DNA from 3 places in the Arthrobacter sp. UYNi723 genome. Region 2 is predicted to be linked to each of the others. Evidence: riboswitches for the same ligand, from Rfam matches in the RefSeq annotation. Region 2 holds a riboswitch; each other region holds the start of a gene.
The links. A riboswitch is a leader RNA that binds a small molecule or an ion and turns the genes downstream of it on or off. The one in region 2 is predicted to bind cyclic di-AMP.

Region 1 (3,264 bases), on a different contig from region 2:
AGCTCCAAGCCGACCCCAAGGCTAACCTCCAGGACCGCACGCCGGACCGAATCCACGAGCTCAGACTCACAGGCGGAATGGAAAACTACGACTGGGGTATCAACGGCCGCCGCTTCGAGATGATCAACCCTTTCGAGCAGGCGTTCGACATCAAGGAGGGCGAACGCATCGAAGTGAAATTCATTAATGACACGGACATGTGGCACCCGATGCACCTGCACGGTCACACCTTCCAGGTCGGTCCCGGCGGCGCACGCAAAGACACGGTCATTGTCCGCCCAAACGAGACCGTGACCGTGATCTTCGATGCCGACAACCCGGGCCAGTGGCTGGTTCACTGCCACAACGCCTACCACGCCGAACGCGGCATGATGGCGCTCTTCTCCTACATTAAGTGACCCGCATCCGTGAGACCCCGCCCGCATCTCTCCGGGAGCACACTCCACAGCAAAGGAATGTCCGCATGAGCAGTACCAAGAAGCGACGCACAGAACACCAGGCCATCGTTGCGGCCGTCCAGGCAAAGCAGCGGACCAAACAGCGCCGGTTCAATATCCTCCTTTATGGCAGCTTCGGCCTGGTGTCGGCCGCCATCATCACCGCCGTCGCCGTCGCCGTCACCGGTTCCATCCAGGAACGCAACGCCGCCGCCGAAGCCGCCAGGAAACCCATCGACGGGATCCAGACGTTTGCTGACCTGTCCCGGAACCACGTTCAGAACGCTGTTGACTACCCGCAGCAGCCCGGCGTCGGAGGAGACCACGCAGCCGCCTGGGCCAATTGCGGCATTTACACCGAGCCGGTCAGCGAACAACGGGCCGTCCATTCCTTGGAACACGGGGCCGTCTGGCTCACGTACAGCCCGGACCTGCCGCCGGACGACCTCGGGAAGCTGACCGACCTTGCCAAGGACAGACCCTACGTCCTGCTCAGTCCGGACAGTGACCAGTCCGCGCCGGTCACTGCCACCGCCTGGGGTGCCCAACTCTCGCTGCAGGACGCCAGTGACACACGGGTCGCATCATTCATCAGCGCATATGCGCAGTCCCCTGATGCCCCGGAGCCGGGTGCAGCCTGCTCCGGAGGCATTGACGGCTGAGCTGCGGGCGGCCGGGCGGCTCAGAGGAACGTGGACGGGTTAACGGTCTGGCCGTTGACCATGACCTCGAAATGCAGGTGGCAGCCGGTCGAATTTCCGGTCGTGCCCACTCCTGCGATCTGCTGGCCCTTGGCCAGGACCTGCCCGACGGAAACGCCGATGTTGGCCAGGTGGTTGTAGGTGGTCTTCAGGCCGTTGCCGTGATCCACAACGATCCGGTTACCGCCGCCATACTGGCTCCACCCGGCCTCGGTGACGGTACCGGCGCCCGCGGCGAAAACCGCCGTGGTGCAGGCTCCAGTCAGATCTATTCCAGTGTGCATTTCACCGGCCGCCCCGGTGAGCGGACTGACCCTGTACCCAAACGTGGAGCTGACGTTCATCGAGGCAAGCGGGGCCCGCAGACCCGTAGCAGCGGGGGCGGGGGCTTCGGCGGCCGGGATCGCGGGCGCCTGGACGGTTCCGGCCGGCTGGGCTGCGGGTGCCGCTGGAGGTGCCGGCTGGGAGGTGACCTCCGGACTGTCAAAGGCCAGTCCCGCGGTGGCCGCTGCCGCGACTGCGGGTTCGGCGGCCACAGCTGCAGTGGCGGCAGGCCGGTCCTGGGCTGCACCCAGGGCGCCGGGATCAGCCTGCGCCGCGGACAGCACGGTCAGGGCAATCATTCCGGTAACGGCTGCCGCCACGCTGAACTGCTGGCCGCGGAGCCGGAGGCTTGGTTCATGGCAGGCAGCACGCAGCCGGGCTGAAGACGATGATGCAGGAAGGGCACGGCGACGGCCGTGCTTGAGGCGGGCAGACAAAATAGTGGTCCTCTCGGCGCCGGCGAAGTTAGCTGTCGGATTCGGACGAGTGGACTGTCCGGCTGCCCTGCGGACGCCCTTAGGGCAGTCGCAGGGTCGGCTTCACCCCAAGGTGCTCCATGGCACCGTCTGTGGGTCCTCCGCCCCCGCCTTGAGAAAGAAGTTCATGGACCGCCGGCGGGGTTTGGCGAAGCGGTCACACCCATACCCACTGAGGGCATGTACGTCCTCAAGTCTAGAGAACGACACGCATAAGTTACAAATTCGTTATGAAACCTTGAGGTCCTTGCTCCGGAAACAGGTATAAGCACGGGGTAGCTGGCCCGTCCGGGGTCGCGTTACGCTGTGGGAAGACCGGGCTGCCCACCAAAAAGGGAGTCGAGAAACGAACTGCCACAGGGCCCCTGCAGCAGCACACGCGAGCCGGTCCGCTGCATGATGTTCCCGCCGCTCAAAACCTTGGAAGAGAGAGAACAATGACTCACGCCAGCGCCCACAAAATGCTCGACGCTTACCCGAAGGATCTGGGCAGCATCGACCAGCACAAGCTCGCCGAATGTATCGCCGCCTGCTTTGAATGTGCGCAGGCGTGTACCGCCTGCGCTGACGCGTGCCTGAGCGAGGACATGGTGGCGGAGCTGACCAAATGCATACGCACGAACCTTGACTGTGCGGACATCTGCGCCGCCACCGGCAACATCGTGTCCCGCCACACGGGCTACGACGCCAACGTCACCCGGGCCGCATTGCAGGCCTGCGCCATCACGTGCAAGGCCTGCGCCGACGAATGCGAACAGCATGCCGGCATGCACGGCCACTGCCGGGTCTGCGCAGCGGCTTGCCGCCGCTGCGAAGCCGCCTGCAACGAACTCCTCGCCTCGCTCGGGTGAGTATGTACATCGTCAGGAGCCGCCTCCTCCGCTCCCGGTATTTGCGTGAGGCGGAGGCTGCAGCGCGGTCATGGTCACTTTGACCAGCCGAAGCACCGCATCCCGGGACGTCAGGGCGCTGGCCGCTTCAAGAGCGTGAAGGCAAAAAGCAGCGAGTTCGTCCGGCGCGACATCCTGACGGAACCTGCCCGCCTCGGCACCCTGCCGCAGCAGGTCTGCCAGGAACCCCCTTAGGTGCTGCTGGGCAAGCCCCACATGGGCTCCCTGATGAAGCCGCACAAACTCAGCGGTCCCAGGGCCGGAGTGGGAGAGGAAAGCGTAGGCCTCCAACACGGACTCCAATTGCTGGCCCGGTCCCACCGCGCGGTTCCGGACCTGGCTCAGATGTTCCAGATGCGAGTTGATCTGACGCTCATGCCAGGCAGTGAGAATTGCTTCCACATCCGGGAAGTATTTGTACAGAGTGGCTCGACCG
Region 2 (3,264 bases):
ATGAAGCATGCCGCTGGGAGCACGTGATGAGCGAACGCGTAGAGCAGCGCATCTACGAATTGCTCAACCATCCCACCGAGTCTCCGTATGGCAACCCCATCCCCGGGCTGGCCGCCCTGGGAGGACCCGCGCCTGCGCTCCCTGACGCCGGTGTGATTAATCTCCTTGATGCGATGCAGGGCTATGGGCCGGCGTCGAGGGTGACAGTCAGCCGGCTGGCTGAGCCCATCCAGGTGGAACCTGAGCTGCTGGTCCAGCTGGACGAAGGCGGGATCAGGCCCGGTGCCTCGGTGTCCCTGGAGCGCGTGGGGGAGTATATTTCCGTGCGGGTTCCGGGAATAGAAGGGGCTCTCGAGCTGCCCCCGGAAGTGGCATCCCACGTCTTCGTGTCCGTCCGCTGACGGGATGGCGGTCCCCCGTTTGGGGCCGCGTCATAGCGCAGTGGCGCCAGGTTCCGCAAAGATAACGGAATTGTTACTGTCCAGGTTAATCACCTATAGTTGAAGCTCAGCGTCGATACAAAAGCGTTACCTGATCCGGAGCCGAGCTCTGCCAGCGGATCAGGTGCATCAGTCACCAACTGGCAGAGGCGGGGGAACCACAACCGGCAGTCGTAAGACTGCCTTGGGGTGAAGTCCGTCAGCAGCAAGCCTCTTCCAGCGAAGGATCCTCACGGGATATCTCTGCGCCAAGTGCTTGTCATGGCGGACCGGGTCTTTGAACTCTCTGACCCGAATCCGACAGCTAACTTCGCAGGCTATCTAGAGAGGAACATTCTTGACCACGCAATACTCCAGGGGCCGCCGTCGCGCGGTGGGTCCCGCTTCGGCGCCCAGAGTGGCCGAGGATTTCACCGCGGAGAGGCCCCGCGACCCACAGCGGGAAGCACGCCGCCGCCGGGGACCCTTCCGGCAGATGACGGATTTCGCCGCTGCCAGTGGCCTCGGCCAGAAAGCCGGCATCGCCTTGGCAGCAACAGGCCTAGCACTTACCGTGACGGTTCCTGTGACCGGCCCCGTGATGGCCACTCCGGCACCCGGCCAGTCCGCGTCGGCCGTTTCCGCCGCTCCGCAGCCTGAAGTTACTGCCGAAGCCGCCGCCCAAATTGATTTCAGCCGCTCGTCCGTGGTGACCCAAGGTGATCCCGACGGCAAACTGAAGCAGCTGCTGAGCGCCCAGTCCGCGGGATCCATTACCCGCGCCGCCTCTGCCGGAAGCCTCGGCTCGCCACTGGCCCAGCTGGCTACAGTCTCTCCGTTCGGATTCCGGGTCAGCCCCATTACCGGCGGCGCCGGAGACTTCCACCGTGGCCAGGACTTCGTGGCACAGTGTGGAACCTCCGTCCTGGCTGCTGCCAGCGGCACCGTGACCTTCGCTGGCTGGCACCAGTACGGCGGCGGCAACCGCGTGGTGGTGGATCACGGCAACGGCCTTGAAACCACCTACAACCACCTCTCCTCCGCCACCGTCAAGGTAGGCCAGACGGTCAGCCGCGGCGACGTGGTTGCCCTGAGCGGCACCACGGGCGCGTCCACGGGCTGCCACCTCCACTTCGAGGTCCAGGTCAACGGCGAAGTCGTTGACCCCGCCGGCTGGCTCTGACCCAAAGGATGGCCAACTCTCGAATCACGGCGACGTGCCGTGACCTGAATGTGACATTGGCTCGGAACTCCTGTAACGTCTAGAGCGCGTCAACTTTTCCGAAGTTGACGTTCTTGAGTGGATTGTCTAGCTCTGCCACCGCTCAAGGTCCGTTCGCATGACATCGTCTGGCAGGGGCGGGGGAACCAATTTTGGTCTTCGATTCTGAAGGCCTTGGGGTTAAGTCGCAAAGCTTCCGCTGTGAAGCAGCGCGGCCGGGTGACTCCCATCCGAATCCGACAGCTCACCTCGCAGGCATTGGGAGAGGCTACCTTCGTGTCTTCACGCCATATTTCTGCGCGTCACCGCGCACAGCCGGTTCGCACCAACCCCTTGGGCTCCGTGTCCAAGGCCGTCAGTGCCAATGCCGTGACCGTAGGTCGCCAGGCTGCCGTTATCGCAGCTGCATCAGGTCTGATCCTGAGCATGGGGCTTCCGGCCAACGCCGCGGATACCACCGCCGGCGTTTCCGCCTCCACCGAGTCCGGTTCCGCGCAGACGGCACTTGCCGTAACTGCTGCACCCACAGCCATGGTTTCCTTCGAGCGGCCCGTGATCAAGACTACGGCCGCCCCGAAGGTCAACACCGTCCGCGCCCAGTCCACCGGCGCTGACCGGGCCTCTGAAGCAACGGCGACCGCCGCGAGCAAGCTCGCGGGCACGGTCTCCTCTGCGGCAGGATCGGGCTTGGCAGCAATCGCCTACACCGGTATCGGCCGCCCGTACGTATGGGGCGGCACCACTCCCAATGGCTGGGACTGCTCGGGCTTCACCCAGTGGGTCTACGCCCAGGCCGGCATCAGCATTCCCCGCGTCAACGCGTGGACAGCCATGCGGCCCACCGCCACACCGGCTCCCGGTGACCTGGTCATGCAGAACGGCGGCGCCCACGTCGGTATTTACGTTGGCAACGGCATGATGATCGGCGCACTGAACCCGTCACAGGGCACGCTGCTCCACTCCGTGGCATCCACGGGCTCCTCCGCGTTTTTCACGCTGGCCCCGTAGTTCCTGCATTCCAGTCGTTCCTGCAGCCCTGTGCTGCCGGAACCGTTTCTTCGCGAGAAACTCTTCGCTAAATCCCCGTTCGGGGCGTGCCGACGTACCCCCAAGATGCCGGCGCGTCCAAAGCCCTTGGGCTGCCCACGCGGTCCTGAGGAAAACGAAAGAGAGAAAATTAATGACTACACGTGCAACTGTTGCGCGGCACCGCGCCGAGGTCGCCAAGACCAACTCGCTGGCTGTCATTGCCAAGGCTGTCGGCGACAACGCCGGCGGCATGGGCCGTCAGGCTGCGGTTATCGCTGCTGCTTCCGGCCTTGTCCTGACCAGTGGTATCGCTGCGAACGCGGCTGACACCGGCATCCAGCGTGAAGCTGCATCCGCTTCGAACCTTGAAGCTGAGGTTTCCGCCCCGGCCATCATTTCGGCTGCTTCCACCATTGCCATCTCCTACGAGAAGCCCGCAGTGACCACCACGCCGGCTCCGGTTGAGGCTCCCGCACCTGTTGTTGAAGCTCCGGCTCCGGCCAAGGCCGCGGCCACCGTCAAGGTAGCGTCGGCAACGCCGGCCGCTCCGAAGGCGCCGGTCTCCGCCAGCGGCAAGGGTGCTGCCATCCTCTC
Region 3 (3,264 bases), on a different contig from region 2:
AGCCGCCTCCAGCACAATGGGGAGCCGGGATCCGCCGAACAGTTCGGACCGTAGAGGGATCACGGTTTTCGGTGAGCATCGATGAGGCCTATTCGAGTCAGCGCGCGCTGGCGTGACCTTCCGAACTAATGCTGACAGGAGTTGTGATTGTCGCCGCCCTGGCCTCATTTGCCACGGTTTTCGTGCTCGGTCTCGCTTCCCATGCCGTCAATGAGCCCGGTGGCACAGAATAGGAAATCTCCAGCCCTGCCGAATGACCCTTGCATTCCAAATCGCCCCCACCGCAGCACCACGTCCCACCGGTGGGACGGAAAGGCGTCCGCTAGCCCTTCACGGTCAGTGAGCGGGACTTTCCAACCGGGGGGTGGAGGACACGGCCTGCCGCGGGAGCCGCGGGCTCATCCCCGTCCGGGGCCCTCGCCGCCCGGTCCGCGTCCGTTGGTCGCCTCGGTTTCGTTGATCCCAGGCTGGCTGCGGGCATCAACCGTTTCTTCCGAAACGCGTTCGCTTCCTTGCTCGAACTGCGCCCGGTAACGCACACGCCGGATCCGTCTGGTCATGGAAACCATGAGCAGGACAACGGCAATGACCATGAACGCCGTCATCGCGAAACCCAGGAATCCGGGAGTTACCTGATTCGCATCCAGGCCTGGCCTCAGACCTTCGTTCCCCGGACCCGGGGCCGGCGTCGTTGCCAGGGCGAAAAGCCCCGCGGCAGCCATTGGCATTTGCACTGAGTAATCCTTCGTCCGGCTCGTTGTATGGGCGCCCGCAGACGGCCCTCGTGCGTTATCCGCCCGAGCCCGGAACCATGACTGGCAGTGAGCGCGGGTCCGTCAGGAAGCAGAGAAACAGGGTGCAGGACGCCCCCCGCAACTGTACCGCTTCACCGCGCAGCTACCGCTTATCACGCGCAAGCAGTCAGCGCAGCCGCCTAAGAGGCCCGTGGGCCGGGCCTCTTAGATGAAGGCAGACGGGTCGACGGTCTGGCCGTTGACCATGACCTCGAAATGAAGGTGGCAGCCGGTGGAGGCACCGGTTGTGCCTACCCCTGCGATCTGCTGGCCCTGAGCCACGGGCTGTCCGAGGGAGACACCGATGCTGGCCAGGTGGTTGTAGGTGGTCTTCAGGCCGTTGCCGTGATCAACGACGATCCGGTTGCCACTGCCGTACGGGCTCCAGCCGGCCTCGGTGACGGTGCCGGAACCGGCGGCGAAGACCGCCGTCGAGCATGCCCCGGTCAGATCGACCCCGGTGTGCATTTCAGCGGCGGCCCCGGTGATTGGGCTGACCCTGTAGCCGAAGGGGGAACTGACGCTCATCGACGCGAGCGGGGCACGCAACCTCGTGGATGGGGATGCCTGTGCGGGGGCAGCCTCGGGTGCCTTGACTGCCCCTGCAGACTGTGCCGGCGCAGCGGGCGCAGGCGCCGGCTGGGAGGTCACCTCCGGGCGGTCAAAGGTGAGAACAGTGTCAGCTGCTGCCGTGACCGCCGCTTCCGGGGCCGGGGCTGCCACAGACGCTGGCCGGTCCTGGGCCGCAGCGCGGCTGCCGGAGTCAGCCTGCGCCGCGGACAGAGCAGTGAGGGCAATCATTCCCGTGACGGCGGCCGCCACCCCGAACTGCTGGCCGCGGAGCCGGAACGTTGGTTCCTGGAAAAACGGACGGCGGCGCGGTGAGGCAGCCGCCGGAAGGGCACGGCGACGGCCGTGTTTTGGCTGGGCAGACAAGATAGTGGTCCTCTCGGCGCCGGCGAAGTTAGCTGTCGGATTCGGACGAGTGGACTGTCCGGCTGCCCTGCAGGACGCGATTTAGGACGCGCATTCACAGGGTCGGCTTCACCCCAAGGTGCATCATTACGCACCAAAAGTGGGTCCTCCGCCCCCGCCTGAGAAAGATCAGTTTCACGGACCGCCGGCGGGGTTTGGCGAAGCGGCCACATCCATACCCATTCGGGGTATGTGTTTATCCAACTTTAGCGAAGCGCCGGCCTAAGTTACAAATCCGTTACCAAAGGTGCTCCGGGCTTAAGTGGAGAGGGATGGTGACTGGCGGGGCACGGGAAGGTTACGCTGGGCGTGACTTGCCCCCGGGGAGAGAGCAGATGGCCCGTCATCGTTTGGTTCGTCCACAGCTCGTCGGCAGGGGTGCTGCGTTGCGGGCTGTCCTTTCCTGCCTCGTGGTCGTCCTCGTGGTGGCCGGGTCGGTTGCCTTCTGCGATGGATGGGAACACGTGGTGGCTGAGGCTGCCCCCCGCCCTTACGCCGCTGCACAGCACCGGCCCGAGACCGCCATCTCAGCGGAGCAGGAGAACCCACCGGGACATTCGAACAGTGTGACGCCGGTCGGAGCCCAATCCGCTTCCGACCTGTCCCCCGGAGCCCTGAGCAGCGAGTGCAAGGAACCCGGAGCCATCTGGGCAGTCAGTTCACAGTCGCGGCCCGTTACCGCGACCGACGCGGCGCAGCCAAGGCCGGGAACGCTCATACCTGATTCCGCGGGCCCGTTCGCCCAGCCCCCGGCACCCGTGAGCCGGCGGGCGCCGACCCTGGCCCAACTGTCAATCAGCCGGACATAAAGCCCGCATGCTCCTCGTCCGGCCGCACGAACGCTAAGCCACACAGCCAGTACGTGGCACCCGTCGGGCAAGCTGGCATAGACACCGCCCCGTACGGCCGCCCCTTGGGGGCCTGCCTTCATCGACCGGAAGGAGGCCCGAGAAAGAACGTCAGACAGCGGCCCCGGCACAGCAGAGATTACAAGCCGGAATCCACACCAGGTTCCTCCAATTCAGCCCTTGGAAAGAGAGAAAAAGTGACACACGGAAGCACCCACAAGATGCTCGATGCTTACCCCAAGGATCTCGGCACTATCGATCAGCACATGCTCGCCGAATGCATTGCAGCGTGCTTTGACTGCTCACAGGCCTGTACCGCCTGCGCTGATGCCTGCCTCGGCGAAGACATGGTCGCCGAGTTGACCAAATGCATCCGCACCGATCTTGACTGTGCGGACATCTGCGCGGCCACGGCCAACGTCCTCTCCCGCCACACCGGCTACGATGTCGATGTCACCCGCGCGGTGCTGCAGGCGTGCGCCACCGCCTGCAAGGCCTGCGCGGAGGAATGCGAACGGCACGTCGGCATGCATGAACACTGCCGGCTCTGCGCCGAGGCCTGCCGCCGTTGCGAAAAGGCATGCAACCACCTTCTCGGTTCGCTCGGCTGACCTGCACCGGGGCCATGCCCATCGGTGGGCCGGGAC

Region 1: linked by a shared signal. The riboswitch ahead of ACVWY0_RS08855 (M23 family metallopeptidase) and the one ahead of ACVWY0_RS06730 (C40 family peptidase) in region 2 are both predicted to bind cyclic di-AMP.
Region 3: linked by a shared signal. The riboswitch ahead of ACVWY0_RS09680 (M23 family metallopeptidase) and the one ahead of ACVWY0_RS06730 (C40 family peptidase) in region 2 are both predicted to bind cyclic di-AMP.

What each region holds. Positions count from the first base shown of each region.
Region 1 is NZ_JBSRZM010000008.1:153,258-156,521, reverse strand. Features, by position in the region: gene ACVWY0_RS08865 (multicopper oxidase family protein) at 1-398, shown strand, start outside; gene ACVWY0_RS08860 (thioredoxin-like domain-containing protein) at 464-1,099, shown strand; gene ACVWY0_RS08855 (M23 family metallopeptidase) at 1,120-1,899, opposite strand; cyclic di-AMP (ydaO/yuaA leader) riboswitch at 1,905-2,072, opposite strand; gene ACVWY0_RS08850 (four-helix bundle copper-binding protein) at 2,376-2,789, shown strand; gene ACVWY0_RS08845 (TetR/AcrR family transcriptional regulator) at 2,802-3,264, opposite strand, start outside.
Region 2 is NZ_JBSRZM010000006.1:57,303-60,566, forward strand. Features, by position in the region: gene ACVWY0_RS06720 (iron-dependent transcriptional repressor DtxR) at 1-401, shown strand, start outside; cyclic di-AMP (ydaO/yuaA leader) riboswitch at 556-774, shown strand; gene ACVWY0_RS06725 (M23 family metallopeptidase) at 778-1,602, shown strand; cyclic di-AMP (ydaO/yuaA leader) riboswitch at 1,751-1,913, shown strand; gene ACVWY0_RS06730 (C40 family peptidase) at 1,984-2,649, shown strand; gene ACVWY0_RS06735 (C40 family peptidase) at 2,822-3,264, shown strand, end outside.
Region 3 is NZ_JBSRZM010000010.1:4,695-7,958, forward strand. Features, by position in the region: gene ACVWY0_RS09675 (hypothetical protein) at 399-728, opposite strand; gene ACVWY0_RS09680 (M23 family metallopeptidase) at 960-1,730, opposite strand; cyclic di-AMP (ydaO/yuaA leader) riboswitch at 1,736-1,912, opposite strand; gene ACVWY0_RS09685 (four-helix bundle copper-binding protein) at 2,839-3,228, shown strand.